DNA from 3 places in the Paenibacillus sp. FSL R10-2771 genome. Region 1 is predicted to be linked to each of the others. Evidence: riboswitches for the same ligand, from Rfam matches in the RefSeq annotation. Region 1 holds a riboswitch; each other region holds the start of a gene.

Evidence for each region. A riboswitch is a leader RNA that binds a small molecule or an ion and turns the genes downstream of it on or off. The one in region 1 is predicted to bind thiamine pyrophosphate.
Region 2: it holds a riboswitch for thiamine pyrophosphate, as region 1 does, so the genes downstream of both, NSU14_RS20655 (thiamine phosphate synthase) here and NSU14_RS16320 (ABC transporter ATP-binding protein) in region 1, are expected to answer to the same signal.
Region 3: it holds a riboswitch for thiamine pyrophosphate, as region 1 does, so the genes downstream of both, NSU14_RS29785 (ABC transporter substrate-binding protein) here and NSU14_RS16320 (ABC transporter ATP-binding protein) in region 1, are expected to answer to the same signal.

What each region holds. Positions count from the first base shown of each region.
Region 1 covers NZ_JBBOBM010000001.1:3,778,491-3,789,073, forward strand. Annotated here, with positions in the region: gene NSU14_RS16295 (amino acid ABC transporter ATP-binding protein) at 1-518, opposite strand, end outside; gene NSU14_RS16300 (amino acid ABC transporter permease) at 531-1,199, opposite strand; gene NSU14_RS16305 (amino acid ABC transporter substrate-binding protein) at 1,293-2,147, opposite strand; gene NSU14_RS16310 (DHA2 family efflux MFS transporter permease subunit) at 2,410-3,930, opposite strand; gene NSU14_RS16315 (TetR/AcrR family transcriptional regulator) at 4,338-5,030, shown strand; TPP riboswitch at 5,099-5,201, shown strand; gene NSU14_RS16320 (ABC transporter ATP-binding protein) at 5,314-6,096, shown strand; gene NSU14_RS16325 (ABC transporter permease) at 6,077-6,853, shown strand; gene NSU14_RS16330 (ABC transporter substrate-binding protein) at 6,850-7,947, shown strand; gene thiM (hydroxyethylthiazole kinase) at 8,024-8,821, shown strand; gene thiD (bifunctional hydroxymethylpyrimidine kinase/phosphomethylpyrimidine kinase) at 8,849-9,676, shown strand; gene thiE (thiamine phosphate synthase) at 9,673-10,344, shown strand; gene NSU14_RS16350 (MarR family winged helix-turn-helix transcriptional regulator) at 10,552-10,583, shown strand, end outside.
Region 2 covers NZ_JBBOBM010000001.1:4,796,036-4,806,618, reverse strand. Annotated here, with positions in the region: gene NSU14_RS20690 (citrate/2-methylcitrate synthase) at 1-809, shown strand, start outside; gene icd (NADP-dependent isocitrate dehydrogenase) at 925-2,220, shown strand; gene mdh (malate dehydrogenase) at 2,386-3,327, shown strand; gene NSU14_RS20675 (hypothetical protein) at 3,423-3,848, shown strand; gene NSU14_RS20670 (amidohydrolase family protein) at 4,410-5,537, opposite strand; gene NSU14_RS20665 (NUDIX hydrolase) at 5,670-6,098, opposite strand; gene NSU14_RS20660 (SDR family oxidoreductase) at 6,307-7,179, shown strand; TPP riboswitch at 7,374-7,476, shown strand; gene NSU14_RS20655 (thiamine phosphate synthase) at 7,551-8,240, shown strand; gene thiS (sulfur carrier protein ThiS) at 8,247-8,450, shown strand; gene NSU14_RS20645 (thiazole synthase) at 8,546-9,310, shown strand; gene thiH (2-iminoacetate synthase ThiH) at 9,342-10,463, shown strand; gene yfbR (5'-deoxynucleotidase) at 10,562-10,583, opposite strand, start outside.
Region 3 covers NZ_JBBOBM010000001.1:6,905,185-6,915,767, forward strand. Annotated here, with positions in the region: gene NSU14_RS29760 (pyridoxamine 5'-phosphate oxidase family protein) at 1-134, opposite strand, end outside; gene NSU14_RS29765 (MFS transporter) at 297-1,505, shown strand; gene NSU14_RS29770 (hypothetical protein) at 1,552-3,012, shown strand; gene NSU14_RS29775 (sigma-70 family RNA polymerase sigma factor) at 3,148-3,741, shown strand; gene NSU14_RS29780 (hypothetical protein) at 3,735-5,135, shown strand; TPP riboswitch at 5,208-5,318, shown strand; gene NSU14_RS29785 (ABC transporter substrate-binding protein) at 5,450-6,535, shown strand; gene NSU14_RS29790 (thiamine-binding protein) at 6,589-6,882, shown strand; gene NSU14_RS29795 (ABC transporter permease) at 6,879-7,640, shown strand; gene NSU14_RS29800 (ABC transporter ATP-binding protein) at 7,730-8,575, shown strand; gene NSU14_RS29805 (response regulator transcription factor) at 9,199-9,801, opposite strand; gene NSU14_RS29810 (sensor histidine kinase) at 9,798-10,583, opposite strand, start outside.

The DNA of each region.
Region 1 (10,583 bases):
AGCGCCGAGGTTGGCTCATCGAACAGCAGCACCTCCGGCTCGACCGCCATCGCCCGGGCAATCGCCACACGCTGCTGCTGGCCGCCGGACAGCTGATGCGGATAGGTATCCGCCTTGTCGGCCAGCCCTACCTTGTCCAGCAGGGCAAGCGCCTTCGTTCTGGCTTCCTCCCTGGAACGCTTCTGAACGGTCACCTGGCCCTCCATTACATTACCGAGCGCCGTCATATGCGGGAACAGATTGTAGGACTGGAAGACCATTCCCGTCTGCTGGCGAAGAGACAGCACGGTACGCTGTGGAATTTTGCCGCCGGGAGTGAAATCCAGCTTAATATTATTCAGAGCCAGGCTGCCCTTGTCGGGAGTCTCCAGCAGGTTGAAGCAGCGCAGCAGGGTGGTTTTGCCGGAGCCGGAAGGTCCGATAATGACCATCACCTGGCCATGCTCAACGGTAAGATCAACCCCCTTCAAGACCTGCAGCGGACCGAAGGATTTATGTAAATCACGTATTTCAATCATGGGTATGCCTCCTTAACTGGCCGAATACCGGTCCAGCCGCTTCTCCAGGTATTTCTGCAGCACCGATAATACTGAGCAAAATAACAGATAGAATAAACCCGCTTCGCAATACAACAGCAGCGGTTCATAGGTGGTGGCTGTAATTTGCTGAGCTTTTCTGAACATTTCTACATATGTGATGCTTGCTGCAAGTGATGTATCCTTCACCAGACTAATAAATGAATTGGATAATGGCGGAACCGATACCCGGGCAGCTTGAGGCAGAATCACCCGCCGCAAAGCCTGTCCACGGCTCATACCGACGGAGAAGGCAGCCTCCCATTGCCCTTTATGTATGGAGAGAATAGCTGCCCGGACAATTTCCGAGGAGTATGCCCCGACACTAAGGGTGAAGCCAATCACAGCTGCGATGAACGGATCAAGCACAATACCTACCGTAGGCAGCCCGTAGAAAATAATAAACAGCTGAAGCAGCAGCGGTGTTCCGCGGATGACCCAGACGTAGAAGCCGGCAATCAGCTTCGGAATTCTCCAGGAAGAGAGCCGCACAAGTGCAGTAACTATAGCAAGTGTAAGCCCAAGTGCAAAGGAGACCAGGGTCAGCGGAATGGTAAAAGCCACCCCGGCTTTGAACAGAGGCAGCAGTGAATCGAGAAATATTTGTATTTTGCGGTCATCCATCGTTCTGACATCCTTCTTGGAACGGCAAGGCGGAAGCAACCAGCTCCGCCCTGTGTCCATAAGTTATTTGAGACTGCCGTTACACAGGAAAGCTTATTTCGATACATCAGCACCGAAGTATTTCTCGGAAATCTTCAGATATGTGCCATCATCATGCATGGCAGTCAGCGCTTCATTCACTGCCTGCACAAGCTCATCGTTACCCTTCAGGAAGACCGCTGCACTATACGAGCCTTCTGCAATCTCATCCACCTGCTTGATCTTGATATCAGGCTTCTGCTTCTTCAGATCCAGGAAGGACAAGCCGTCATTAACGGTTGCATCAATTCGGCCGGAGGTCAGCAGATCAATTGCCTGATTGAAGCCTTCTGTGGATACAATCTCTGCACCGTTATCCGTTGCAATCTGTCCGAGGTTACTTGTCAGGGACTGGCCGGCTTTCTTGCCCTTGAGGTCCGCGAATGATTTGATATCTTCATTATCTTCACTGACGATCAGCACAGCCTTGGATACGATATACGGGTCGGAGAAATCATATTTCACTTTGCGCTCGTCCGTAATGGAAACTTCGTTGAAGATCGTATCGAACCGCTTGGCATCCATGCCGGCAAAAATACCGTCCCACTGAGTCTCGATAAACTCGGCTTCCACGCCCAGACGTTTAGTTACTTCTTCAGCAATTTCCACATCGAAACCAGTCAGCTTGCCGTCGGCATCATGATATGTGAACGGGGCATAGGTGCCTTCTGTTCCGATACGCAGCTTGCCGCTGGCTTTGACAGCTTCCAGACTATTCTGCTCAGCAGGTGCTGCACTATCCGTAGCCGCCGCAGTCGGTTCAGCCGCCGCATTGCCGCCTGTTGCTGAATTATTGTTATTGTTGTTGCCGCATGCCGCAACCACGGCCATGGTCAGGAGCAGCATAATTGTCAGACTAAGTTTTTTCATAAGATTAATCCCCTCTCATCTCTCTTTATGTTCCGGACTTGCCGGCAAAATGAATCGTAACACTGAGCTGTTACATCCGTCAATAACTTTTTCCGATAATAAACATCGGATTTATGTTATATAGGTTTTTGATAGTTTAGCTTGCCCCGAAATTGCATTTCTACATCAGTGGAAGACAAACTAAATGATCCACAACGCAAAACAGCGACCCTCCAGTAACGGAGAATCGCCGCCTTACTTCTTATGAAAGTGAATGCACCTATTAACCGTGCATGATTTCAGGCAACGCTTTCTCCCTGGAGCCTCCGCTTTCTGGTTTGCGGCCCCTGCGCAGCAGCAGTCCAAGGACGGCGCCGCCTAAAGCTACAAAAATCATAATGTGGAAGGTGTCGGCAAAGCCTTGGGCCAATACAGTCTGCTTGGCCAGCTGCAGGGCTTCCTTCGAGACTCCGTCCACCGTCTGCCCGGCAGCGGCTGCCGCCTCCTGCATTTCAAGACCACGCGCGGAGGTTCTGGCCGTCAGAATCGTAACCAGTGTTGACACTGCAAGTGAGTTAATGACCTGCTGCATGGAGTTGGTGAGTGAGGTTACCCGGTTGACCAGATTGCCTGGCGCCTTGTTCAGCAGATGCGTATTCATCGGCATCATCATCATCCCCATCCCTGCACCGCACATGATTAGCGGAAGAATGAGATCACGGCTCTGGGTGGTCAGATCGACATGGGAATACTGAAACAATGCGCCAGAGACCAGACTGAGTCCGCAAACCACCAGCCAGCGCACCCCGATCCGGTCGAACAGAATTCCGGCAATTGGCATCATCAGCCCGGAAGCAATGGCCTGCGGCAGCAGGGTCAATCCGGTATCAAATGCGCCGAAGCCGCGGGCCTGCTGCAGAAACTGCGGCAGTAGAAATAAAGCACCATATAAGCCGAACTGGGCGATCCACTGCACGATAATTCCGGTGGTGAAATCCACGGATTTCAGAATCCTCAGCTCCAGTAAAGGGGTCCTGGAACGCAGCTCGGCAATGACAAAGGCAATCAGTGCAACAGCTCCCAGAGATAACCCGATTAGCGTTTTGTCCGCGGTCCAGCTCTGCGCACCCTGACTTACACCGTAAGTGAGTGAAGCAAAAGCCAGTGGTCCGAGCACCATTCCGAATTTATCCATGCCGGGAACGGTGTTCTTCGCCGCATTCGGCAGCTTTCGCAGCCCGATCAGCACACAGATAATACCGATGGGGATATTAATCAGGAAGATCCAGCGCCAGGAGTGGTATTCCACCAGCCAGCCTGACAATACAGGACCAATCGCCGGAGCGAACAGCACGGGAATTCCCATAATCCCCATAACAACGCCGACTTTACTCTTCGGAGCCAGTCTGTACACATAAGCCATCCCGACCGGGAGCACACAGCCCCCTCCAAGACCCTGCAATACCCGGAAAACGACCAGCCATTCTGCACTGCTTGGCGTTGCACACAGAATGGAGCCGATCGTAAACACAATAACAGCTGTCAAAAAGACGTTCTTAGCCCCGAACCGGTCAGACAGCCAGCCTGACAGCGGAATGACCGAAGCCTGCGCCAGCATATACCCGGTTACGACCCACTGCAGCGTATGCAGGTCTGTATTGAAATCCACTACCAGTCTGGACAATGCCACATTCATTGCCGTACTATCCAGCACGACCATAAATACGCCGGCAATAATCGCCAGCAGCGGAACTAGAATGCCGGATAACCGGAAATCGGCATCCTGCTTCAAGGTCTGATCCATACTCCTTCTCCTCCTGAAGTGTCCGCTTCAACTACGTTGACCTGCGGGCAGGTTTGTCTATATAATTAGTGAACGGACAATTGTCCGCGTTCGCATTTCATAGTCTACGGACAATTGTCCGATGTGTCAAGCGGAATACGCCAATTCCCCACACTTGATTCGTTTACCGGCAGAATAGAGATTTCTTAGGACGCACTGTAGGCATAAATGTTGTATATTTTGCAGCTTTGATTCATGGATAGCCGGGTTTCCGGATGGATTGTTGTATGAAATACAAGAATAGTTCTGCTAAACTGCTTGAACAAGCTGAAATAATGCATTTTATACAACAATTTGGGATTTAGGCCGATCGAATGAGGGAAATGTTGTATTATGGGCAGGATTTACTTTATATGAAAGGGGATATCATGAAAAAAACAGAAACGGAAGTTGAACCTGTAACATCAGCAGCTCCGGACAATACAGAGAACACAGAGAACAAAGATAACACAGAGAACACAGACATCGCTGCAAAAGAACCCGCCGATCCTTATATGCAGCGGATTCTCGAGGCGGCCCGCCAGCTGTTCACCGAGAGCGGCCTCGAAGCTGTCAGTATGTACGGCATCGCCAAACGGGCCGGTATAGGGCAGGGATCGCTCTACCGCCGCTTCACTGATAAGGGCGAAATCTGTTCGGCCCTGCTGCTGGACAGCACCGAGCAGTTTCTGTCGGGGATGGAACAGCAGCTTGCTGCCAGCGCTGGTGAAACGGCTGCCCTCGCGCATCTGCAGAGCAGCATTGAGCAGGTCGTTGGTTTCATTGAGCAATATGCGGAGCTCTTGAACATGATCAAATCCGAATTCACCGGCAAGAAGCAGCTTACCCAGTTCGAACATCCTTTTTTCCAGCGGCTCGGAGTGATTATGGGTGAACTTCTGCACCGCGCATCCGCGAATGGAGAGATTATCGGGATCGATCCCCGCTTCGCTGCCACAGCGCTGATCTCTGTACTTAGTCCCGATCTTTACCTGTATGAACAGAAACGGAACGGCTCCTCCAAAGAGGAAATCTCGCGGGGAATTGTTGCGTTGTTCATCACCGGCCTCTCCAAGCGCTGAGCACAGGCTCTTTACAAGCGGGGAAATTATGGTATATTAAGTAGCAATTACGAATTCAATAGCACCTGTTATTTCACTAGGGGAGTCGGCCGACTGAGACGGAGCTTAAGCTCCGGACCCTTGGAACCTGATCTGGATCATACCAGCGGAGGGAAGTGGAGCAGAATGTATCAGCGGTTCCGCGTCTTTGCAAACTGACTGTACCTTCAGGCCCATTCATTTCCTCCGGAAATGGATGGGTCTTTCTTGTTTTCGTAGCGTAAACACTTTTCCCTAAGGAGGCTTGCTTCCCCATCCTATGATCAACATCGCTAACCTGTCCTATTCTTTCGGCGCAGCTTCAAGGGCTCCGGTCTTCTCCGGAATCTCCATGAAGGTCCGCCGCGGCGAGTTCATCTCCGTCGTGGGTGCCAGCGGCTGCGGCAAAAGTACGCTGTTCAAGATTATCGCGGGCCTGCTGGAACCCGGCAGCGGCGAGGTTGCCCTGCATGGGCAACCGCCTAATAACGCCTCGGAGCGGCTCGGCCAGGTCGGCTATATGCCGCAGCGGGATCTCCTGCTGCCCTGGAGAACCGTACTGGACAATTGCCTGCTGCCCTGGGAACTGAAGCGGAACGGCTCCAAAGAGGAAGCCGTTATTCAGATCCGCAGCATGCTGCAGCAGTTCGGTCTTGGTGATACGGGGGCTGCGTATCCGCATGAGCTGTCGGGCGGCATGCGCCAGCGGGTTGCGGTACTCCGCACCATTGCCGCCGGGAATGAGCTGCTCCTGCTGGACGAGCCGTTCGGGGCACTGGACGCCATAACCAAGCGGGAGCTTCACCGCTGGCTGCTGGAATTATGGTCGGGACTGGACAAGACTGTGCTGTTCATTACCCATGACCTTGAAGAAGCGCTTCTGCTTAGTGACCGCATCTATCTGATGACCGGCGGTGCCGGGGGCGGTATGCAGGAATTCATCACCGGTCTTCCCCGCCCCAGACATCATAGTCAGAATTACGAACCGCAGTTTGTTGCCCTGCGGCAGGATTTGGAGCTGAAGCTGTATGACAACCGTCTTCTATAGAAGATTGCTGCGGGAGTACAGCCCGGCTATTCTGCTTGTGCTGCTGATTCTTGCGGTCTGGGAAACGGTGTCCCGGCTGGGGCTGATTCCTCCGTTCATCCTGCCGGCTCCCACTGCCATCTGGATTGCTCTGATGGAAGACAGGCATTTACTCTTCGGCGTTCACCTGCCTGCAACGCTGCTTGAGGTACTAACAGGCTTCGCTCTGTCCGTCTTCTGCGGCAGTCTGCTGGGAACGGGCATGCATCTGTTCAGGCCGCTGGCCAAAGCGCTGTATCCGCTGCTGATTATCAGCCAGACGATTCCGCTGGTTGCCCTCTCTCCCCTGTTTATCATGTGGTTCGGCTATACCTTGTGGAGCAAGGTTGCCGTAGTGTTCCTGACCGCCTTCTTCCCGGTGGTTGTCGGCACCTACGATGGGCTGGGCAAGAATACGGAGCAGTACCGCGAGCTGTTGTTGACGCTTGGCGCGAACCGCTGGCAGATTCTCCGCAAGGCTGCTGTTCCGCTGGCCCTGCCGTCCTTTTTCTCCGGACTGAAGCTGTCGGTGGTGTACTGCGTCATTGGCGCTACCATCGGCGAATGGCTTGGAGGCAGCCGGGGGCTTGGTTATTTCAGCCGGAGAATGGCCGGCAATCTGCAAAGTGCCGAGATGTTTGCCGCTGTTGTGCTGCTGTCCGCCCTTGGGATCACTTTGTTTCTGTGTATTGCTACGCTCGAGAAGTTATTTCTGACGAAAAGAGGACGTTATTCATGACTCCAATCCGCTATAACCGTTATCTCTACCCCCGTAGTGCTCAACCTTATAAGTTGCTGCCTTATGTTTTGCTCCTGTCTGTTCTCTTGGTTCTGCCAGGCTGCGCCGGCAATAACGGGTCGGCTGGCAATAACGTGCCGGCTGGCTCCGGCTCATCATCGGCATCATCCGCTCCGGCGGCAGCCGCAGACGGTACAGCCCATAAGCTGACGATCATGCTCGACTGGTATCCGAACGCCGTTCATTCCTTTTTGTATGCGGCACAGAGTGAGGGGTATTTTGCCGAAGAGGGGCTTGATGTTGAGATACAGATGCCTGCCGACAGCAACGACGCGCTGAAACTGGTAGCTGCCGGACAAGTCGATCTGGCACTCAGCTACCAGCCGCAGGTGCTGATGGCCCGGGGAGAGCAGATTCCGGTCAAATCCGTTGCCGCTCTGGTACGGCATCCCCTGAACCATCTCATGGTTTCCGCAGACAGCGGAATAACCCGGCCCGGGGAGCTCTCAGGCAAGCAAGCCGGTTACTCCTCCATTCCGCTGTATGAAGCCATGCTGCACACTATGATCCAAACCGATGGCGGCGATCCCGCCTCCCTGAAGCTGATTGACGTCGGCTTTGAGCTTATCCCTGCCCTATCCACCGGGCGTGTGGATGGAATTATGGGCGGATTCATCAACCATGAGCAGCTGATATTAGAGCAGGAAGGCCATCCTGTGCGTTCGTTCAATCCTGTTGACTACGGGGTTCCTGATTATTATGAGCTGGTGCTGGTCGCAAGTGACCAGGGTCTGCAGAATTCCTCGGAATATTTCCAGAAGTTCATGAATGCTGCGCGCAAGGGTCAGCAGTTCGTCACTAAGCAGCCGGAGCAGGCGCTGAAGCTTCTGCTGGAGCATCAGGATGCCACCGCACCGCTTGATGAAGCCATCGAGAAGCGCAGCCTGGAAATTCTGCTGCCGCTGATGGATGCCGGTGCACAGCCCTTCGGTTATCAGGTTAGCGTTTCCTGGGAGAATGTGCGCAAATGGCTGAGCGAGGGCGGTCTGCTGGCTGAGGAAGTTGACAGTGCGGATGCTTTTATTAATTTATAGAACATGCTTTCGAAGTTAGTTTTGCGAAATGATCTCAAGGATGCGTATGCTATCAAAACTTTCAGGAGGAATAATCATGTCTTTTCTATCCAAGGTACGGCAGGCAAATCCGCTCGTACATAACATTACCAATATTGTAGTGGCTAATTTCACCGCTAACGGACTGCTGGCGCTGGGGGCTTCCCCGTTCATGGCCGACGCACTGGAAGAGGTGGCGGATGTTGCCGCGATGTCCGGGGCGGTCGTGCTGAACATCGGTACACTGAATGAAGCTATCATCACTTCAATGGTGAAGGCCGGGCAAGCCGCGAACCGGCATGGTGTCCCGCTCGTGCTTGATCCCGTTGGAGCAGGTGCTACACCGTACCGCACTGACGTTACCGCGAAGCTGCTGGGTGAGCTGCAGCTGACCGCTCTGCGCGGCAACGTGGCCGAAGTAGCCAATGTCGCCGGAGAGCGCTGGGCGAGCAAAGGCGTCGATGCCGGAGCAGGTGAAGGCGATGTGATCGCCTTGGCGAACAAGGCTGCGCGGAAGCTGAACTGCGTGGTGATCATCACCGGCAAGGAGGATATCATTAGCGACGGCACGCGCACCTACATCGCCAGCAACGGCCATTCCATCCTGACCCAAGTGACGGGAACCGGCTGTCTGCTCAGTGCCGTAGTAGGCGCATTTCTTGCAGTAAGCGGCGGGAATGCGCTTGAGGCAGCTGCCGAAGCACTCTCGTTCTACGGCGTGGCAGCCGAGATTGCCGCAGAAGCCGCGGAAGGACAAGGACCCGGCAGCTTCCAGATAGAGTTCCTGAATCAATTGTCCCTGGTGAAGCCAGATATCTACAGCAGCCGGTCACGCCTGCAACTGCTTGAACAATAAAACACACCTCTAAAAGGAGAATACCCGATGACCCGTATACGTAAAGCGTTAACGATTGCCGGCTCTGACAGCGGCGGCGGTGCCGGTATCCAGGCTGATCTGAAGACCTTCCAGGAGCTTGGAGTCTACGGAATGTCCGCGCTCACAGCGGTCACGGCACAGAATACCTTAGGTGTTCAAGGCGTATATCCGCTGGAGCCGGAAGCCGTTGCTGCGCAGCTGGATTCTATTGGCAGTGACTTGACACCAGATGCCATTAAGACCGGTATGCTGTTCAGCAGTGAGATTATCGGTGTTGTCGCGGATAAGGTGACATCTTACGGCTGGCAGCAGCGGCTTGTGATCGACCCGGTAATGATTGCCAAGGGCGGGTCCGCTCTGCTGCTGCAGGAAGCCGTGCAGGCACTGATTACCGGACTGCTGCCGTTGGCTCTTGTGGTTACCCCCAATCTTCCCGAAGCAGAGATGCTCACGGGGATGAAGATCAATGGAATGTCAGACAGAGAACAGGCTGCACGACTCCTTCATCAGATGGGTCCGCAGTACATTGTTCTTAAGGGCGGACATGATCCGGCAGGCGATCAGCTGGTGGACCTGCTCTATGACGGCCGGGAATTCCAATATCTGACCAGTCCGCGGATTGAGACCAGGCATACGCATGGGACCGGCTGTACTTTCTCGGCGGCGGTGGCGGCAGGACTTGCGCTCGGCCACTCTATAAATGAAGCGGTGCATACAGCCAAAGCCTTCATTCAGGCAGCCATTGAGGACAGTCTGAACATCGGGGCAGGACAAGGGCCGACCAATCATTTTGCTTACGGGAACCGTATCAGATCAGGGGGGCAGCAGCTATGAAACGGATTGACAGTGAGGATATGCGCAAGCTCCTTAAGGTATATTTCATTATGGGCAGCGTGAACTGCCGCCTCTCTCCAGCCGAGATTTTATCTGCCGCAGCAGACGGGGGAATCACCTTATTCCAGTTCCGTGAAAAGGGTCCCGGTGCTCTGACCGGCGCTGCTCTGCTAGAGCTTGGACAGCAGCTCCGGGCAATCTGCCGGGACAAGCGGATTCCGTTCATCGTCAATGACGACCTGGAGCTGGCGGTCGCACTTGATGCAGACGGGGTCCATGCCGGCCAGGATGATCTGCCGGCCCGGACGATCCGCCAGCGGCTCGGCGAGCACAAGATCATCGGCGTTTCCGCCCATAATCCCGCGGAAGCGCAGCAGGCAATTGCGGACGGAGCCGATTATCTCGGGATCGGTCCGGTCTACCCCACCTCCTCCAAAGACGATGCCGAAGCCGTTCAAGGGACGGCTGTCATTGAAACGCTCCGCCGCAGCGGACTTAATATTCCCCTGGTAGGGATCGGCGGTATAACCCTGGATAACGCCCTGCCGGTGATCCGGGCCGGTGCAGACGGAATCTCCGTAATCTCGGCCATAGCCGGAGCGGAGGATATCCGGGAGACCGCGAGGGCGTTCGGGCGGATTATACAAAGCGGAATGCTTCCGGAATGAGCTTATATAAATGAGTGTATTTCAATTCCAAAAACACCCGCAGCTGCCTTCACACAGGCGCTTCGGGTGTTTATTGTGCATTCCGGCATAACCTGTTTACCGCTATTTCAGCGTAACATTTACTTTTGGAATATTCAGGCGTATAATCAGTTTACATTGTTAACTGTTAACAAAAGAAACTATTATCAGGTCAGAGGAGGTTGCCCCATGACAGATCCGGCGCAAACGATAGAGGTGTA
Region 2 (10,583 bases), 1.0 Mb from region 1:
TGTACGACGAGGCTGCGGATGATATGAGCCGTGAAGCGAATCAGATCAAAGCTGTGAAGCTTCAGGCACAGATTCCGACTGTGGTTGCCGCATTGGCACGCATCCGTAAGGGACTTGAGCCGGTAGCACCGAAGGAAGGCCTGACCATCGCCGAGAACTTCCTCTACATGCTGTGGGGAGAGCAGCCGGATATCGTATCCGTCAAGGCGCTGGATACAGCCCTCGTGCTGCATGCAGACCATGAGCTGAATGCTTCCACTTTTGCCGGACGGGTAACTGTGGCTACACTGTCTGACATCTATTCCGGAGTTACTTCGGCTATTGGCGCGCTTAAGGGGCCGCTGCATGGCGGTGCGAATGAAGCCGTGATGAAGATGCTGGAGGAAATCGGCACGCTCGATGCCGTTGAGCCGTATGTCCAAGGCAAGCTGGAACGCCGTGAGAAGATCATGGGCTTCGGACACCGTGTATACAAGAACGGAGATCCGCGGGCCAAACATCTGATGAAGATGTCCTATGAGCTGGGCACGATGAAGAATGATACTACGCTCTATGACATGTCGGTCAAGGTTGAAGAGCTGATTACGGGGCAGAAAGGGCTCAAACCGAATGTCGACTTCTATTCGGCATCCGTCTATACACAGCTGGGTATTGAACGTGAGCTGTTCACTCCGATCTTCGCGATCAGCCGGACCTCGGGCTGGACTGCGCATATTCTGGAGCAGTATGAAGACAACCGGATTATCCGGCCGCGTGCGGAATATACCGGCATGTCCGACATGAAATACGTCCCTGTAGACGAACGATAACAAGGCGGCCCCTTGCGGGCCGCTCCACCCCTTTAGTACAATGAACTATAATATATGCAGCAACTGCTTATTGATTATTGCTTGTACATCATACTTTTAGGAGGAATTCCCACTAATGTTGAAACTGGAAAAGTACGATCTGCCCACAGAAGGCGAACAAATTACAATCGAAGACGGCAAGCTGCTGGTTCCGGATCAGCCGATCATCCCTTTTATCGAGGGTGACGGTACAGGCCGTGACATTTGGAAAGCCTCCAAGCGGGTGCTGGATGCGGCTGTAGAGAAAGCTTACGGCGGCACGAAGCAGATTGCCTGGTACGAAGTTTTTGCCGGCGAGAAAGCCTTCAATACATATGGTGAATGGCTGCCGAATGACACACTGGAAGCAATCCGCGAGTATATTGTAGCCATCAAAGGCCCGCTGACAACTCCGATCGGAGGCGGTATCCGCTCTCTGAATGTGGCGCTGCGCCAGGAGCTGGACCTGTATGTATGTCTGCGTCCGGTACGTTATTTCGATGGTGTTCCTTCACCAGTGAAGCATCCGGAGCTGGTGGATATGGTTATTTTCCGTGAGAATACTGAAGATATCTATGCCGGGATTGAATATCAGGAAGGTTCCGCTGAAGTGAAGAAGGTTATCGAGTTCCTGCAGAAGGAAATGGGCGTGAACAAGATCCGCTTCCCGGAAACTTCCGGTATCGGCATTAAGCCTGTATCCGAGGAAGGCTCGAAGCGCCTGATGCGTTCTGCGGTTGAGTATGCCATCAAGCACGGACGCAAGAGCGTAACGCTGGTACACAAAGGCAATATCATGAAATTCACCGAAGGTGCATTTAAGAACTGGGGCTACGAAGTGGCTGAACAGGAGTTCGGCGACAAGGTCTTCACCTGGAACCAATATGATGTCATCAAGGAACGTGATGGTGAAGCTGCAGCAAATGCTGCCCAGAAGGAAGCCGAAGCAGCCGGCAAAGTTATTGTCAAGGACGCTATCGCCGACATTGCTCTGCAGCAGGTATTGACCCGTCCGACCGATTTCGATGTCATCGCGACGCTGAACCTGAACGGGGATTACCTCTCCGACGCACTGGCTGCCCAGATCGGCGGCATCGGTATCGCTCCGGGAGCGAACATTAACTATATTACTGGACATGCTATTTTTGAAGCTACTCATGGTACAGCACCTAAATATGCGGATAAGGACGTTGTGAATCCGGGTTCGGTTATTCTCTCCGGCGTTATGCTGCTTGAGCATCTGGGCTGGCAGGAAGCGGCTGACCTGATCTATAAGGGAATGAGCACCGCGATTAACAATAAGACGGTTACTTATGACTTTGCCCGCCAGATGGAAGGCGCTACAGAGCTGAAATGCTCCGCCTTTGCTGACGAGATTATCAGCAATCTATAAGCAGGCTAACTGGTATATAACAAGTATAAGCTGCACATACGTGCAGCTTATACTTATGCTTGTGCATCTGCCAGCCCATTCAACATCATTGGTTCATGCTCCGGGGCAGTCTTGCGAAGTGAAATGAACGAAGTGTATGCTATCCAACCCTTAGGAGGTCTTCCCGTGGCCATCAAACGTTATAAAATCACTGTCGTAGGTGCCGGATTCACCGGTGCGACTACGGCGCTTATGCTTGCCCAGAAGGAGCTTGGCAATGTAGTGCTGCTCGATATTCCCCAACTGGAGAATCCGACCAAAGGTAAAGCGCTTGATATGCTGGAAGCCGGACCTGTGCAGAAATTCGATGCCCAGATCACCGGAACTTCAAGCTACGAAGATGCAGCCGATTCCGACATCGTCATTATTACGGCAGGGATTGCACGCAAGCCCGGCATGAGCCGTGATGATCTGGTCAATACCAATGCGGGCATCGTCAAGTCGGTCTGCGAGAACGTGAAACGGGTAGCCCCCGAATCTATCGTGATCATTCTGAGCAATCCGGTCGATGCCATGACTTATGTGGCTTACAATGCACTCGGCTTTCCGAAGAATCGCGTAATCGGACAATCCGGCGTACTCGATACAGCGCGTTACTGTACATTCATCGCCCAGGAGCTTAATGTTTCGGTTGAAGATGTACGCGGTTTCGTACTGGGCGGTCATGGGGATGATATGGTTCCGCTTGTGCGTTATTCCAGTGTTGGCGGTATTCCGATCGACACGCTCATCCCTGCGGAACGCATTGCTGAGATTGTGCAGCGTACCCGTGTCGGCGGCGGTGAAATCGTCAGCCTGCTGGGTAACGGCAGCGCTTATTATGCACCCGCCGCGTCACTGGTTCAGATGACGGAAGCAATCCTCAAGGACAAGAAACGGATTATTCCTGTAATTGCCCTGCTTGAAGGTGAATATGGTTACGATAATTTATTCATGGGTATTCCGGCGCTCCTCGGTGCGGATGGCATCGAGAAGATTTTCGAGCTGGAGCTTACGGCAGAAGAGAAGGCTGCTCTGGATAAATCAGCCGCTTCTGTCCGTGCAGTCACTTCAGCAGTAACTGTGTAAGTAACGTTAGCGGGCGGCTGCTGAAGCCCCTTTTTGCAGGCAGAGATTGGGCTTTGCTGCTATTTAATCCTACAATGTAATCGGAGGAGATTGATATGGACCGTATTTTCTTTTTCCTGCATATGATCGGCACGCTGGCGCTTGGCTTCTATCTGGTATTGCCGTTTATTCTGAGCGGGACGGCGAAGCTGTCCGCCCCGGCGAAGGAAGGTACCTTGAGCGCCATCGGCGGCTTCAACCGCTTTGCCCAGTATGGACTAGTTATCCAGCTGTTGACCGGAGGCTATATGATGACCAAGGGTGACTATTCTGTCGCCTGGATGATCGTTGTTGTTGTGCTGCTCCTGGCGATGTTTGCGCTTGGCGGCATAATGAGCGGACCCCTGCGCCTGGCTGCGGCCGGAATGCGGGAGAACCGTGATGTCTCTGCCGAAACCGCCAAGATCCGGACCATGAGCCTGCTGCTGATGGTCGTGCTGGTTATCATGATCTTTTTCATGGTGTACCGTCGCCTTATTTAAACCTGGCTCCTGATTTATAGGGAGGAACGCGAGTATCAAAGGCTCTGGCAGCTTAGGCTGCCAGGGCCTTTTGTTGTGTAAGACACTGAAGCAGATCCGTTTGAAGGACGATGTGTTCTTGTCCTCAGGAATCCCGCTGAATATCCCGGAAGCGGGAGCGGATGAGGGGCAATGTATGCGAAAAATCGAATACAATGTGCCTCCGAGAAGGTAACCGGGACGAATGTATGCGAAAAATCGAACACAAGGTGCCTCCGCGGAGGTAACCGTGCTGAATGTATGCGAAAAATCGAATACAATCAGCTTCCGGGGAGGTGATCAAGCCGAATGTATGCGAAAAATCGAACACAATGTGCCTCCATGGAGGTAACAGGGCCAAATGTAGTTGACGGATGCGCAGAAGGCGGTGCTGGAGGTAACAGCGGTGAACAAGATGATTGCATTGAAGGCAGCGGCGGATCAGCTATAGACAGGACTGCTGAGAACCATACGGGGATATTAAAATGAAAAAAAGGCCGTTTTCCTCGTGGGAAGCGGCCTTAAATCAAACAATATAATCCCCTATTTCGATACGACCCTGCCGTCCATCATCACAAATCTGACTTTCCGGAGATTGTCTATATCCGTAAGCGGGTTGCCCTCAATCACAAACAGATTCGCCTTCTTGCCCGGTTCAATCGTTCCAATCTCATGTGCCAGATTGCAGATCTTCGCACCGGTTGAAGTGGCGGCTGTGATAATCTGCATCGGGGTGAGACCCGCCTCGCCCAATAAACGAATTTCTTCCCACGGCATTCCCAGTCTATACCACGGGCTTATTTCTTCGATGAAATCATCCCCGAGGCCAATCTCTCCGCCTGCCTGGATGAATCTCCGGACATTATCCAGTCCTTGTTCTAACAGAGGGGCGCCGAATTTGTCCTGAAACATCTTCAATACAGTGAGTGTGGGGACGATCCGGATACTGGAGGCTGTCATTTGCCGGATCAGGTCATCGTCCAGCCGGTCGTAAATCATATGCGCAGCATCGTTAATCCCCGCATTCACCAGAATCTGAAGGTTGCGTGCACTGGTTACATGAGCTGACACATAAGCCCCCATCCTCCGGGCTTCCCTGCAGATGCTCTCCAGAAGCTCCTGATTCAGCTGTGGCAGTCCGATTGTACTGGGATCGTAACCGTCTTCAAGCGCTGTTTTGATACAATGTATCCCTTGTTCTAATACCTCGCGGACCTTCAATCTGGCTTCATCCGCACTTCCAACTCCGATAGGGGCCTGCCCGCCATACCCGCCGGGAGCCGTGAAGACTTTGCCGGTTGTGATTATTCGGGGAAAAGATCCGCGGTCCAGCGCTTGTGTGTGTGCCGTCACATCGTCAAGCGTTGCGGCTGTAGTCATCCCCTCGTCACGGATTGTGGTTATTCCTTCTGAGAGACAGGCGGCTAAATATTCCTTATGGTACCCGTGAAGAGGCTCGTTCTGTATGAATTTGAAGCTGGTGTGTGCATGGGTATGAATAAATCCCGGCAGGACCACAAGCCCCTCAAGATCTATCTCCGTTACTGAGTCATGCTCCAGCCCGCTGCTCCCTTGCCCGGCAATCATGCCGAACCGGCCATTAACAATTTCAATGCTTGCATTGTACAGCGGCTGGCGCCCCGTTCCGTCGATTAACGTCGCGTTAGTCAATCGTATAATCTCATTTTCATTTCCCATGGCAGATAGTGAACCCTCCAGTGAAGATGGTTGTCTTCCAAGAGAAAGTATAGGATATAAAAATGTCCGGATATATATAATATTCTTGTAGAAACCGTTCATTACTTACCGTAACAACCCTTCCAGCTCAAAAATGCCGTGCTCCTGAAAGTCAGCGATAATCTGCGGCGGCAGCAGGGCGTTCATTTCGCTCACGGTGCACCAGCGGTAATCGGTATGCTCTTCCGAGAGCTGGATTTCGCCACGGGCTGCGCGGCATAAATAGGTGATAATCACTACCTGTCTAGCAGGGTCAGTGAGCAGGGTCACCGCATAAAGGATACGTTCTGTCGTAACCGCCAGTCCGGTTTCCTCAAGAATTTCTCTTTCCAGTGCAGCCTCCAGGCTTTCACCGAATTCGATTTTGCCTCCGGCACATTCCCAGCTTCCGGCACCTGCAGAATCGGCGGCAGCCCGCTTGACGATGAGGATTCTGCCCTGATACAGGATGACACCTTTGACGGCAACGATGATGCTTTTTGATTTTTTGGACATGAGGATAACTCTCCTTCTGCAGGCTCTAAAATGGAGCGGGAACGCGTTGGACTCAAGATTTTCTGTTTGGCCGGCTTCCCTATGTGGTAAGTAAAATAACGTAAAGCGATTTTTGCTAGGCAAGTATGATGCATAAACACCAGACTTTTAGCCAACCTAACATGATTAGTAAAAACAGTATAACGGTACAGCGAAAGGAGAATGGATTATGCCAGACACCAGCAAACAACCCGTCAAAACCCTGCCTCCGCAGGTACAGGACCAGCAGCCCGGAATTGAAAGCGAGATGAACCCGCTTCCGGAGTTTGAAACCTCAGCTTACAAGGCAGCAGGCAAGCTGCTGGGCAAGGCCGCACTCATTACCGGAGGGGACAGTGGAATCGGTCGTGCGGTTGCCGTTCATTTTGCCAAAGAAGGCGCAGATGTAGTGATATCCTATCTGAATGAGCATGAAGATGCGGAAGAAACCAAGCGCCAGGTGGAGCAGGAGGGGCGGAAGTGTATTCTGATCTCCGGTGATATCGGGGTTGAGGCCTTCTGTCAGGATCTGATTAATAAAACCATTGAGGGACTCGGCAAGCTGGACATCCTGATTAACAATGCGGCAGAGCAGCATCCGCAGGAGACCATTGAGGACATTACCGCCGAGCAGCTGGAGCGGACGTTCCGGACGAATATATTCTCCATGTTCTATCTGACCAAGGCAGCGATGCCCCATCTCAAAAAAGGCTCCACGATCATCAACACTACGTCTATCACGGCGTACCGCGGCAGCCCGCAGCTGCTGGACTATTCGTCCACCAAAGGAGCAATTCTCAGCTTCACCCGCTCCCTGTCGATGAATCTCGCAGACAAAGGCATCCGCGTGAACGCGGTAGCACCGGGACCGATCTGGACGCCGCTGATTCCGTCTACGTTTGACGCGAAGAAGGTCAGTGAATTCGGCGGCACCCAGCCGATGAAGCGTCCGGGACAGCCTGAAGAGCTGGCACCGGCTTATGTATATCTGGCCTCCGACGATTCCTCTTATGTGAGCGGTCAGGTCATGCATGTTAACGGCGGCGAGATCGTTAACGGCTGACCATTGGCACTGCTTTGTAAGCCGGATAAGTTTATACTGGTTTAAAGAATCAAACGTTCAACAGATGAAAAGTCAGCCGGAAGGCTGGCTTTTTTGCCGCTTAAACCCGCTGGACTTAATAATTGAATCTATTAAAGAATAGCTCTTACAGGAATAATATGCTAATATACAAACTGCAAGAACAATAGAATATGAACGATCACTAGGGGTGCCGCAAGGCTGAGACGGACATATCTGTTCGGACCCTTTGAACCTGATCTGGTTTATACCAGCGTAGGGAAGTGGAGAATGAATAATGCAGCGGGGGTAACGGATTACCCGGTATTCCTGCTTATATTCCGGACTGCTTCCTGATACAGGGGGCGGTCTTTTTGTATTTTCCGGAATGCCGTATAGAAGGGAAGGTGAAGGTGCTGAAAGAAATCCATTTGATCTCGGACGGGAGGCTGAATCCGGAGCAGCTTGCCGGACTGGCTGCTGCTGTACATACCATGGTGGATTATATCCATCTCCGGGAAAAAGCCCTGTCCGCACTTGAGCTTCTGGCTGCCGCAGAGAGGTTGCTGCAAGCGGGGGTTCCGCCCTCAAAGCTGGTTATTAATGACCGGATTGATGTGGCTCTGGCAGCAGGGGCAGCCGGCGTCCAATTGGCCTGGCACAGCCTGCCGCCTGCCAAGGCGAGCGGTATTGCCCCGGGCCTGCGGCTGGGCAGGTCGGTGCATTCCCCGGAGGAAGCGGCACGCGCCGGACAGCAGGGAGCGGACTTTTGTCTGTATGGACATGTATTTCCCACGGCCTGCAAGCCCGGACAGCAGGAACGGGGCCTGGAGCAGCTGGAAGTGGCTGTCCGCTCCAGCAGTATACCGCTGATTGCTATCGGAGGCATCACACCGGGCAATACCGGAATCGTTCTGTCGAAGGGGGCTGCCGGAATAGCCGTAATGTCCGGGATATGCGGAGCGACGGATCCTGCTGGCGCCGCTGAGGCTTACAGATCATCCGTTCAGGCCGCAGCATATGCTGAAGTCCTGAATGACCCCCATACCGGGCAAAGGAGGTGAACTGGAATGAATTTGACCGTTAACGGACGCAGAGGATGGTATGAAGAGAGCTGCCGGACGCTGGCTGATCTTCTGGCCCGGCCTGAGTGGACCGGGAAGCTGGTTATTGTGGAGCTGAATGGTGAGCTTGCCGGCAGAGAGGTTTATGAAGTTACATTGCTGAATGAAGGTGACCGAGTTGAGCTGGTTCATTTTGTCGGCGGAGGCTAGGTAACTGGTAACTGTGCGTGCGGCAGATGCAAGAATGCCAATACGCCAATACGCAATTAAGATAAAGGCAACGACTTATCACAGGAGGCGATATGATGCAGGATCCTTTGATTATTGGAGGAGTTACTTTAACGAGCAGACTGTTCATCGGGACCGGAAAATACAGCCGCAACACTCTTATTCCCGAAGTGATCGCCCGCTCGGGTTCACAGGTCATTACGGTTGCCCTGCGCCGGGTAGATCCGGAGAGCAAGGACAATATTATCAGCCATATACCTTCCCACATGACCCTGCTGCCCAATACCTCCGGTGCGCGCACCGCAGAGGAAGCGGTACGCATTGCCCGGCTGGCAAGGTCAGCGGGGCTGGGAGACTGGGTAAAGATTGAGGTTATCAATGATCAGAAATATCTGCTGCCTGATAATACCGAGACGATCCGAGCCACGGAAATCCTAGCTGCGGAGGGTTTCGTAGTTCTGCCCTACATGAGTCCTGATCTGTCAGCCGCACTCCGGCTGAAGGCGGCCGGAGCTGCAGCCGTCATGCCGCTGGGAGCGCCAATCGGCTCTAACTGCGGGCTGCAGACCAAGGAGCTGATCCGGATTCTGATATCAGAAACGGGTCTGCCCATCATCGTGGATGCCGGTATTGGCAGACCCTCCGAGGCTGCTGAGGCGATGGAAATGGGCGCAGCCGCTGTGCTGCTGAATACGGCAATTGCCACCGCCCGGGACCCGCAGCTGATGGCGGAGGCATTCCGCGAAGCGGTGTCGGCGGGGCGGAAGGCCTATCTGGCCGGGCTGGGGCCGGTGGAAGAGACAGCCGCAGCTTCTTCGCCGCTGACCGGATTTCTGTCCTGACTAATGCTGTTTATGAAGAGGGAGGAAGGACATGAGCTTTTATGATAGGCTGACACGGCTGGACAAGCTTCCCTACGAGGGGGTATGGAAGCAGTATACTGCGCTTGATGTGAAGCGGGCGCTTCGTCTGGAGCGGCTGGACGAGGACGGGCTGATGGCTTTGCTGTCACCGGCAGCGGAGCCTTACCTCGAAGAGATGGCGCAGAAGGCGCATAGATTGACACGTACGCAATTCGGTCATGTGATGCAGCTGTTTACACCGATGTATCTGGCTGATTTCTGCGTCAACCATTGTACCTACTGCAGCTTTAGCTCAATCTATGATTTTCCGCGCAAAAAACTGACACTGGAGGAGGTCCGGCGGGAAGCGGAAACAATCGCAGCCACAGGGCTGCGCCACATTCTGATTCTGACCGGAGAATCCCGGAATGAAAGTCCGGTCAGTTATCTGAAAGACTGCGTGGAGGTGCTCCGCGGCTATTTCTCTTCAGTCAGCATTGAAGTGAATCCGCTCACTACCGAAGAATACGCTGACCTCAGACAGGCAGGAGTAGACGGTCTGACGCTGTATCAGGAGGTCTATCATCAGGAGACTTACCGCCAGCTGCATGTGAAGGGTCCCAAGCGGGTGTACCGCAACCGACTGGATGCGCCTGAGCGTGGCTGCCTGGCCGGATTCCGCTCGGTAAATATCGGAGCCCTGCTGGGAATGTACGAATGGCGTCAGGAGGCCCTCGCGACTGCACTGCACGCCAGGTACTTACAGGACAAGTATCCGGAGTGCGAAATCGGTTTGTCCATTCCCCGTTTTCGGCCGTACCTGGGGGAATTTAATCCTGCGAGTGATGTAACCGACCGTGCGCTGGTGCAGATTATCCTGGCCTACCGCCTGTTTCTGCCGCGTTCCGGTATTTCACTGTCCACGCGGGAGCCGGCAGCCCTGCGCGATCATCTGGTCCATCTCGGCATCACCAGGATGTCTGCAGGGGTATCCACTGAAGTAGGCGGACATTCTCTGGAAGGCGGCACCCCGCAGTTTGAAATCTCTGACAACCGCAGCGTGCAGGAAATTATGGAGATGCTCGAGGCAAAAGGGCTGCAGCCGGTGTTCAAGGACTGGGACAGCCTGGATGAGCCGTTAGCCATGCCTTAACTTGATACAAATACCCCGCCGTGAGGCGGGTTATTTGTATTGCAGGGCTAAACGGACGGTGCGATGCTGCATTCTTCAAGAGGCCGCACGGTTTCCGGCTAGTCGATCGGCTTCTCAGGA
Region 3 (10,583 bases), 3.1 Mb from region 1:
ATGTTCAATCCGTCATGAAATACCGCCATATAACGCACCTTAGGTTTGTTGCCGGCTTCTATCGTGCCGAAGGACCCGAACTTGTTGTCATCCAGCACCTGTATGATCGTTTTCTCCAGCTCTTTGTTATCCATTGACGAGAAAGCTCCTTTCGAATTCATGTGAATATAAGTTTATATATTCACATCCGCAGTTTGGATTTATTATAAAAACTGTACTTATTATAGTGTACCCGTTCGGTTCATAATGAATCCCGGACTATGTTCATAAATTCACCCAGAAGGAGTCTTCTCCCCTTGAAAAAATTAATCTGGATCGGCTGTCTCTCCTATTTCGTCATCGGCCTTGCCCATGTGGTGCTGGGCTCTATTCTGCCTGTGCTGCTCCAGCATTATGACCGCAGCTACAGTGCCGGGGGCGAGCTGATCTTCAGCCAGTTCGGCGGCTTCCTCGCCGGTGTGCTGGTCTCGCCGCTGCTGAACCGCCGCTTCGGCAAACGCGGCGGCATCCTGATCGCCACCGGGCTGCTGGTCTGCGCCGAAACGGCGTACGCCTTCCTCCCGCCCTGGGGCTGGATGTACGTGATTGCGGTTGCCGCAGGCTTCGGCTTCGGCATGATCGAAGCCGTCATCGGCACGATTATTATCGCCGCGATCACCGAAGGGACGGCAATTGCCATGAGCCGGCTGGAGGTGCTGTTCGGTGTAGGCGCGCTGCTCATGCCACTGGCCGCAAGTCCGCTGATTGCCGCCGGCAGCTGGAGGCTGGCTTTTCTGATCGTTGCCGCCTTTTCTCTGGTTTCACTGCTCTTCTGGGCGAAGAGCAGCTTCGGTCCGCTCCAGCATGTGCTGGATGAGCAGCCGTCTGGCCCTGCCGCTGCCGCGGCCCCCGCAGACGCAACAGCAACCGCAACAGTACCCGCCGCCGGCAAATCCGGACGTCTGCCTTACAAGGGTAAACAGTGGGTATTGCTTGGCCTGTTCATCGTCTTCTTCTTTCTCTATGTAGGTACCGAGATGAGTCTGGTCAATTTCATGCCGGCGATCTTCATCGCCAAGCTCGGCATGAGCGAAGCGGCGGCAGCGCTGACGGTCACCTTCTTCTGGCTGGCTATGTCGGCGGGCAGACTATTCGCCGGTGTGGTTGCCGAGCGGATTTCCTACCGCATCTATGTGCTCATCAGTTGCTTCGCCGCTCTGCTGCTGCTGGTTATTTTCCCGTTCGCAGAGCACCGGATTGCCGCATTCACCGTCATTCTGCTGCTCGGGCTGTTCATGTCCGGCATCTTCTCCATCGCCCTGGTCTTCGCAAGCAAGCTGCTGCCCGGTGCGGAGGAATCCACGCCAAGCATCATGATCGCCTCGGGCGGAATCGGCGGCGCGGTGCTGCCGCTGCTGACCGGCTGGTCCATGGATCATATGCAGGTGGCCCAGACATCGGGGCTTCTGGCCGCTTTTGCCGCCGTATTATTCCTGCTTAGCGTGGCCGCCTGGAAAATCGGGTAATATAGCAACGAGATTAATATCCTGTGAATAAGGACGGAACCCCTATATGGCTGAGCTGCACTCCGAGAGACCCGAACCCACACTGCATACTGCATTACTGCAATTCATTTTCCCCTTCTCCATCAAGGCCGGGCAGGACAAAGAGCTGATCGGGCGTCTGCAGCAGGGCGGATTTACGCGTTTTTTTCTTGATAACAAGGATCTTGAGCATGCTTATTACGGGGAGGGCTACTGCGTGTCTCATGAGAAAATGGAGCGCAGCTACCTGCCGTTTGCCGCTCATGTTCTCTTTCCGCGTGAGAAGGATGCTGATTCCTTCCGCCGCTTTTCCCGGGTGAACAATCTGCAGTGCCAGCTTGAAATGCCGTTTCAATCCGTGAATTTCCGCGTGCTGTCCACGGATGTGTTCCTGTGCCCGTTTGAGCTGGGCTTCCTGACTGTACGAGTAGCCATAGAGGAGGAGCACCTCACCTACAGCACTGCGCTGGAATTCGCTGACCGCTTCCGTACGCTGGAGGATGTGTCTTATCAGGATAAACAGACTTATATCCATTGTCATAAGAAGTCTTTCGGTCAAGTGGAGGATTTCGTGTTTAAGAATCTGGTTGCCGGGCTGGAGCCGTTTCTCGACCCTGCGGAGATCGATGGCGCGTATTTCGAGACCTTGCCTTTTTTCGTGGACGAACGGATGCTGGTCCAGGCTTTCTACGGCTTCAACCGCGGGGAAGAATCGGATGAGATCAGTATCGAGCTGCGCTACCGTGCCTCCCAGCTGGATGGGCTGAATATGGAGGGTAAACCTTATACCAGTGCCAGCGATCCCGAATATATCGAACAGTATACCTCTGAGCATTGCTACAGCCGCTGGGGGCCGGACACCTATTATATGACTAATGAGCAGACCTTCTGCTGCCTGAGCCGGGCCGAATCTGACATCGCCACCCAATTGATTAACCAGATGTACGGAGAGTATTATTACGGGCTGCTGCTGAGTATTTTTCATAAAATCGTGCTGCTGAAGCTGGCCAATCTGCATTCCCGGCTGCGCATCAACCACGATTATGACGAGATCGAGAATCTGATCTTCCTGATTAATAAGTTCTCGGCCAAATTCTACTTTCTGGAGCTGATTTCGCAGTCGCAGGGACGGGAGATCTTCTTCCAGCTGCGCAAGGTTTACGGCAATGACGCCCTGTTCGATGAAGTGAAGATGACCTTGAATGACCTGTTCCAGTATCAGGATAAATTCCAGGCCAAACGCCGGGATACGCTGCTGATGGTTCTGACTGTATTTACGGTAATAAGCGGGATTTACGGGATGAATCAGGTCATTGAGGACTTGAAGGCACCGATCGATTGGAGCAAAATGCTGGAGTACTCTGGGTTTGAGTACCTGGCGCTGTTCCTCACCTTCTCCGGGATCGCAGTCAGTCTGGGCCTGACGCTGAGGGAGGCGTGGAACGGATTACGAAGCCGCCGTAAGAAGCGGTTCTATGATAAGGATTGAGGGGCTGCCGGTGACGGCGGCTTTTTTTATTATTCACTTCACAAATCTTCTGAGTGATCTTCCCGCAGGCATGCGTAGTAATACATATACGACTTATTAGTGGGTAACTCATGAAAAGAAATGCCGGAGGTTCCTATGACGCGTAATGATCATGACAGCCTGGACTGGCCCGGCCGGTTCAGAACTAAAGATAAGCAAGCTCTCGCGGATGCCATCGACTTCTACGGACCCGATGTGCACAGACTGGTCCGGCGTATTCTGGCCGGCTGCGGGAGTGCAGAGGATGCCGAGGAATGTGTCAGCGATGTGTTTCTGGCGGCCTGGAACAATATCGGACGTTACGACCCGTCACGCGCTTCCTTCCGCACCTGGATATTCCTGCTCGCAAAATACAAGGCGCTGGATCTGAGGCGTAAATTGCAGCCGGGACTTGGCAGGACGCTGAACGAAGCAGCACTTAACATGCAGAGCGGGACCAACACCGAACAGGAATTTCTACAACGTGAGGCAACGGGGGAATTGCTCCGCTATATCGGGCAGCTCCGTGAACCGGACCGCAGCCTGTTTCTGCGCAGGTATTACCTATACGAGAGTCTGGATGAACTGGCTGCGGCCTTTGGCTTCAGTAAAAAAGCTGTCGAGAGCCGTCTGTACCGCTGCCGGACAATGCTGAAGCAGGCTATACATCTGACTGGCGAAGATGGAAAGGGGGAACTCGGGTCATGGTAAAGGATATGAACAGCGGCGAGAAAAGCATATTTGATCAGCTCGATCTTCTGGAATTCAGCGAGGCTGAACTTGCACTGGACGGATTACTGTCGGAGCCTGAGTCAAGCCCCGTACCCGGGTCTAAAGAAGAGATTGCTTCGCTTGAGCGGATCAAGAGCCGTACCCTCGACCTTATTCAGACTGAACCGGCGCCTGAACTGCCTGCTGCTGTCCGCAAGCCGCGGCGGCGGGCAGCTATTGGAGCGGCGGCGGCCGCGATCCTTATGGCCGCAGGCCTGCTGGCGTTCTCCCCTGACGTCCAGGCAGGTCTAAAGCAAGCCCTTAGCTTCCTGCCCGGCTTCGGTACGGTTCTGGAGAGCAGCCCGGGCAGTCAGCTTTATGTTCTGGAGAAGCCCTACACTGCTTCCATAGGCAAGGGAAAGCTGACAGTCAATGCCGTACTTCTGCAGGAGAACAGCGGGACCATTACGCTGCGTGGACAGCAGACTCCCGTCATTACTGAATTTCAGGCAGACATTGGAGGGGACCGTTATACCTTTACTTCCAATATGCGGTCTTCTGCATCCGGAGACTGGTATGCAAGCTACAGTGCTGCACTTCCCGGAAATTTGGAGCTTGAAACCGCTGAACCGGTTACTCTGTATATCAATGCAGCAGCAGTCGGGCCACTGGTGCTTCAAGCACCGGTGACCGCCGATGATCTGCAGCATTTAGGCGCAAGCGATGTGCACCAGGATGTGCGGATTACGGCTTTTCCGGTTCGTCTGGATGACGGACTTGTCCGCGTTGAATTAGTTCCGGCCCTTCCAGATTCGTTCTCCGCCGTCCATTCTTATTCACTGGAGCCGCTGGTATCCTGGAATGGCCTGTATGTCGAGAATGCAGAGGGAGTCAAAGCGAAGGTTGAACCTCCTTCAACCATGGTCTACCCGTCGGAGTTCTCGTTCCGGGAATTGGCATCAGCTGAAGAACAGTCTTACAGGGTCGTCATCCCTTACATCGAAATAGCGGAACGGAAGGCACTCTCCCGGGAGGTCGTTCTGCCGCTGCCCGCCAGCGGGGAGAGTGCGCCTCTCCACATTACCGCTGAGATCGCCGGTTACCCGGTAGAATTCACCCGCATTAAGCGCAGCAGCGGGACGGCTGTCAGCGTTGATGTGGATATGAATTTTGATCCCGAAGCGGCAAAGTCACTGACGCATTTCTTCATCCGCTATCCGGGTTCTGGGGACAAATATTCATACGGCTGGCAGGATACCGAGACATTCCCAAGAATCTTGAAGACTCTTCTTCTGGATGCAGAGCCCGGCGCGGATACGCTGCGTTTTAGAATGTCGGAGCCTCTATTCCTGCTCAAAGGCCCCTGGATTCTGCCGCTAAAGCTCGAAGATTAGGACGGGGAGACTGGACAACCGCAAGAGCGGCGTCTATAATACACCGTAAGAACATAGCAATACCCGTGAACTTCATAGAACCAGGGGTGCTGGAATTGGCCGGCTGAGATTGTATCCCACAAGATACTGACCCTTATACCTGATCTGGATAATGCCAGCGTAGGAATCTTCATTCAACCCCGAGCCCCTTCATGGGCCTGAAGTTGAACTCACCTTGCGCAAGTAACTGGCGTCCCGGTCTCCGGGGCGCTTTTTGGTATGGGTTACTCTGAATTTTGGAAGACTAGGGATTGCTGGAAGGAGAGAGAAGAGAAATGGGAGTCAAAAAAGTATTACCGCTGCTGCTCAGCTCTATGCTTGTGCTCGTGATGGCCGGATGCGGCAACGGGAACGTCAACCCGGGCAGCAATGCCGGAGGCAGCACACCTGCCGCCGGGAACAGCACCGCTGCACCTGAAGCAACCGCAGCCGCCAGTACCACCGACGCGCCTAAAGAATTGACCCCGGTTAAGATTGCGCTGGACTGGACGCCGAACACGAATCACACCGGCCTGTATACCGCCAAGGAGCTGGGATATTACGCGGAGGAAGGTCTTGACGTGGAGATCGTGCAGCCGGGTGCTGCCGGATCTGACACCATGGTTACTTCCGGTGAAGCCCAGTTTGGCATCAGTGCACAGGAGGCGCTCACCCTGGCCCGCCTGCAGGATGTGCCGCTCGTCTCCATCGCCGCTATCATTCAGCATAATACCTCCGGCTTTGCCGCTCCGAAGGACCGCAACATTAAGACGCCGAAAGACTTCGAAGGCAAAACCTACGGAGGCTGGGGCTCTCCAGCGGAAGAAGCAGCTATGAAAGCCATCATGGACCCCGATGGCGGAGACGTCTCCAAAGTGAAATTGGTGAATATCGGCGAAGCTGACTTCTTCACTGCGGTGAAACGCGATATCGACTTTGCCTGGATCTTCTACGCCTGGACCGGGATCGAAGCCGAGCTGCGCGGCGAGCCGCTGGATATGCTGTACCTGAAGGATTATGCGCCGCAGCTGGATTACTACACACCGGTGCTGACCACCAGTGAGAAGGAAATCGCCGAGCATCCGGAAGTGGTGAAGGCTTTCCTCAAAGCTACGTCGAAAGGTTACCAATACGCGATCGACCATCCGGAAGAAGCGGCCACGGTCCTGTCTGATGCCGTGCCTGATCTTGATCCCGAGCTGGTGCTGGCCAGCCAGAAATGGCTCAGCCCGAAATACAAGGACGATGCCGCCCGCTGGGGTGAGCAGAAGCTAGAAATCTGGCAGAATTATGCCGAGTGGATGTACGGCCTGAAGCTGCTGGACAAACCGCTCGATGCCGCAAGTACATTTACGAATGAATTTTTGCCGGAAGGCCCATAAACACCGGTTGGAATAGTACTGACACTAACTTACATGAGAGGAATGAATAATAAATGGCTAATACACTGCTTAGCATTCAGGTAATTCCCAAGACTCCAAACAATGAGGATTCGATCCCTTACGTGGACACTGCGATTGAGGTAATTCAGAAGTCGGGGGTTAAACACCAGGTGAATCCGCTTGATACCACCATGGAAGGCGAGCTCACGGAGCTGCTGGAAGTTGTACGTCAGATGCATGAGGCACTGATTGCCTCCGGCAGCCCGAGCGTGATCTCCCAGATCAAGATCGCCCATAATCCCAGCGGCATTAGCATGGACAAGCTGACGGAGAAATACCGGCCGTGAGAAGCACCTGGAGACAAATCTGGCCGCCCCTTGTGGCGGTCATCTTTTTTCTGGGCGCATGGCAAATTGCGGTATCGGTGTTCCATATCCCGGCCTGGCAGCTGCCCAGCCCGTCCGATATCGCGCGTGAATCACGCGGCAATGCCTCCGGGATCTGGGCGCATACGGCCGCAACGCTGCGGCTGACCCTGATCGGCTTCCCGGTCGGCACCGGCATCGGCCTCATTGTGGCTCTGCTGCTCCATCTGCTGCCCTGGCTTAAGCGAGCGCTCTACCCGCTGCTGATCCTCAGCCAGAATGTGCCCTCCATTGCCCTTGGACCGCTGCTGATTATCTGGTTCGGCTTCGGCCTGCTGCCCAAAATCGTCCTGATCACCCTCGTCTGCTTCTTCCCGGTTGCCGTAGCGGCCATGGGCGGGCTGGCGCAAAGCGACAGGGTAATGTTGAACTATATGAAAATGGCCGGTGCAAGCAACTGGCAGATCTTCACCAAGCTGGAGCTACCCGGCTCCCTGCCCTCCCTGTTCTCAGGGCTCAAAATCTCCGCGACCTATGCCGTCATGGGCGCAGTGGTTGCCGAGTGGATTGGCGCGGACAAAGGGATCGGCTATTATATGCTGCTGCAGAAGGCCTCTTACCGCACGGACCGGATGTTCGTGGCCATTGTCATTATTGTGCTGCTGAGTCTGGTGCTGTTTGCACTGATTGCCCTGCTGGAGAAATGGCTCGTGCGCTGGAAACCGCGCAAGGAAGCTTAACACGCACAGGGTAACAATACACGCTATACTGAGCACGTTTGAGATAAAGCCTTAAGTACAAAAATTCTATATAGAAGGAGCTGACCGAAGTGTCTCCACTCACGAATACTGTACAGCTCAAGAAGGACGTCCCCGGCAGCAGCCTTGACGAGCCCAGAAGCGCACCGCCTGCACTTGAAGTCAGCAGCGTATCCAAATCGTTCACGCACCGCCGCCGGGAGACGCCTGTGCTGGATCAGGTGTCGCTGACGGTAGAGCCGCAGGAATTCGTCTCGATTGTCGGTCCTTCCGGCTGCGGCAAAAGCACCCTGTTCCACATTATCGGCGGCCTGACGCTGCCGGACGCCGGAACCGTCAGCATGGACGGCATCCCGGTTACCGGGCAGCGCGGCAAGATCAGCTATATGCCGCAGCAGCCCGCGCTGTTCCCGTGGCGCAGCACACTGGACAATGTCCTGCTCGGCGCCGAGCTGCAGGGCGCGCCGCAAGCGGAGGCGCGCGAAGCCGCGCGCCACTGGCTGGCCAAGGTCGGCCTGGGCGGATTCGAGCGCGCTTATCCGCATATGCTGTCCGGCGGCATGCAGCAGCGGGCCGCCTTCCTGCGGGCCATGCTCGCTCCGCAGGAGCTGATGCTGCTCGACGAGCCGTTCAGCGCGCTCGATGCGCTGACGCGCGAGCAGATGCAGCGCTGGCTGCTGGAGCTGTGGGAGGAGAACCGCCGCTCCGTGCTTTTCATCACCCACAACATCGAAGAAGCGCTGCTGCTCTCCAGCCGCATCTATGTTTTCTCCGGACGTCCCGGCTCCGTCCTGCATACCGTAGATGTGCCGTTCCCGCGTCCGCGCCGCGATGAAATCACAGATGCGCCGGAGTTCCTGCAGCTCAAGCGCCAGCTCTCGCTGTGGATGCGCGAGGAGCAGGCTAAGAGCCTCTGACGTGAGTCGCCGCTATTCGGCCCATATAAGCTGAACCTAGCTATTCACATTTTCCGATGACCTGCCGTTTGCGGTGGGGAGTCACATTTTCGTGGAGTTTGGGAGAAATCCTGCACTAAATACAACATTCCCCTCCTTATCCCGGCCCCTGATCCAAGATTGTTGTACAAAAGGCAACATTTCTCCTTCTCCAAGCCTCTTAGCGGGAGAATTGCTGTATTTCGTACAACAATTCTCCCAAACACCCTATTAAAGGGGTACCAGAGTTGCACTACGTACAACATATTGCCTATTCAGCGTGAGCTTAAGATGCTCAATTGTCCCAGTGATTGCATTTGGTGCAACAGAATTCCCAATATTCTGAGATAAATCCCATTCTGCTGTATTTCGTACAACAGATTTCTGAATATTCGTCCAAAAACTCCATCTTTGCAGAGTTCTGCTGTACAAAGTACAACAGAACTGGCAGTAAATCCGGCTCCACCGTTCATCCAGGACATCTACATTTAACCCGTTACATCCAGTACCTACCTGCACCAGTGCCCCATCCTACATCTAGTACCCACCTACCTCCAGTAACCCGTCCTGCATCCGTTGCCCCCGCCTTCATCCAATGCCCCGGCCTACATCCAGCCCTTCTCCTCAGCCAGCCGCACCGCCTCAATCCGGCTCTTCACTTCCAGCTTGCCGAGAATCTCCGAGATGTAATTGCGGACGGTACCATAGGAGAGATGCAGCGCCGAGGCGATCTCCCCGGCACTCCGGCCCGCGCCGGCCAGCTTCAGAATCTCCCGCTCCCGTTCCGACAGCGGGTTCTCTTCCCGCAGGCTGCCGAAGACCAGCTCGGGGGACACCTCCCGGTGCCCGTCCATCACCCGGCGGATCGCCTCCGCCAGCTTGTCCACCGGCTCATCCTTCAGCAGATAGCCCTGAATCCCGGCCTTCACGCCCCGCTCGAAATAGCCGGGCCGGGCGAAGGTGGTCAGGATGATGATTTTGGTGGCACAGCCCCGCGATTTCAGGATCTCCGCAACCTCCAGACCGCTCATCAGCGGCATCTCAATATCCATCAGACATACATCCGGCTGAAGACGTTCAACCAGCGCCAGTGCCTCTGCCCCGTCTCCGGCTTCCCCGGCCACCTCGATATCATCCTCCAAATCGAGCAGTGAAGCCATCGCTCCGCGCAGCAGCCGCTGATCCTCGGCAATTACGATGCTGATCATGCCGTTTCCCCGTCCTTTCTATCCTTGACTACTCTTGGCGTCACCACAGTTAACAATGTTCCTGCCCCTGTCCCAGTTCCTGTTCCTGACCCTATGCCACTGCCCGTTCCCGGGCCCAGGGTCAGAGAACCGTCAATCAGGGCCAGCCGCTCCGCCATCCCTTTCATTCCGTTGCCGTCCCGGCGCTGCGCCGCCCCCTCAGCTCCCCGGTCCTGCAGCCCGGCGCCAACTCCGTTATCCTCCACCGTGATCCGCACCTCCCCAGCCGTCATCCCGATGCCAATCCGGCACAGGTTCGCACCGCTGTGCTTCACAATATTCGTGATGGCCTCCTTGATGCAGAGGCTGAGAATATTCTGCGTCAGATCAGATACGCCCGGAAGCGCTGCATCTCCGTCCACTTCAAGCCGAATCTCCGCGCTGCGCAGCATCTCCCCGGCCTCGGCCAGCTCTTCGGCAACAGAGACCGCGCGCATCTCCGAGACCAGCTCCCGCACCTGCCGCAGCGCAGCCCGTGAAGTGCGCTGGATCTCCCGCGCTTCCGCCTGCGCCCGTTCGGGATTCTTGACGGCCAGCTTCTCGACCAGCTGGCTTTTCAGCGTAATCAGCGACAGCGTATGCCCCATCGTGTCATGCAGATCACGGGCGATACGCATCCGCTCCTCGCGTTTGACCATCTCCTTGATGACCTCATTCGCCTGGTCCAGCTCCTTCTCCAGCATCCGCCGGCGGTTCATGGAGCGGATGCCAAAGGGGGAGATCAGCATCATCAGCACAAAGGG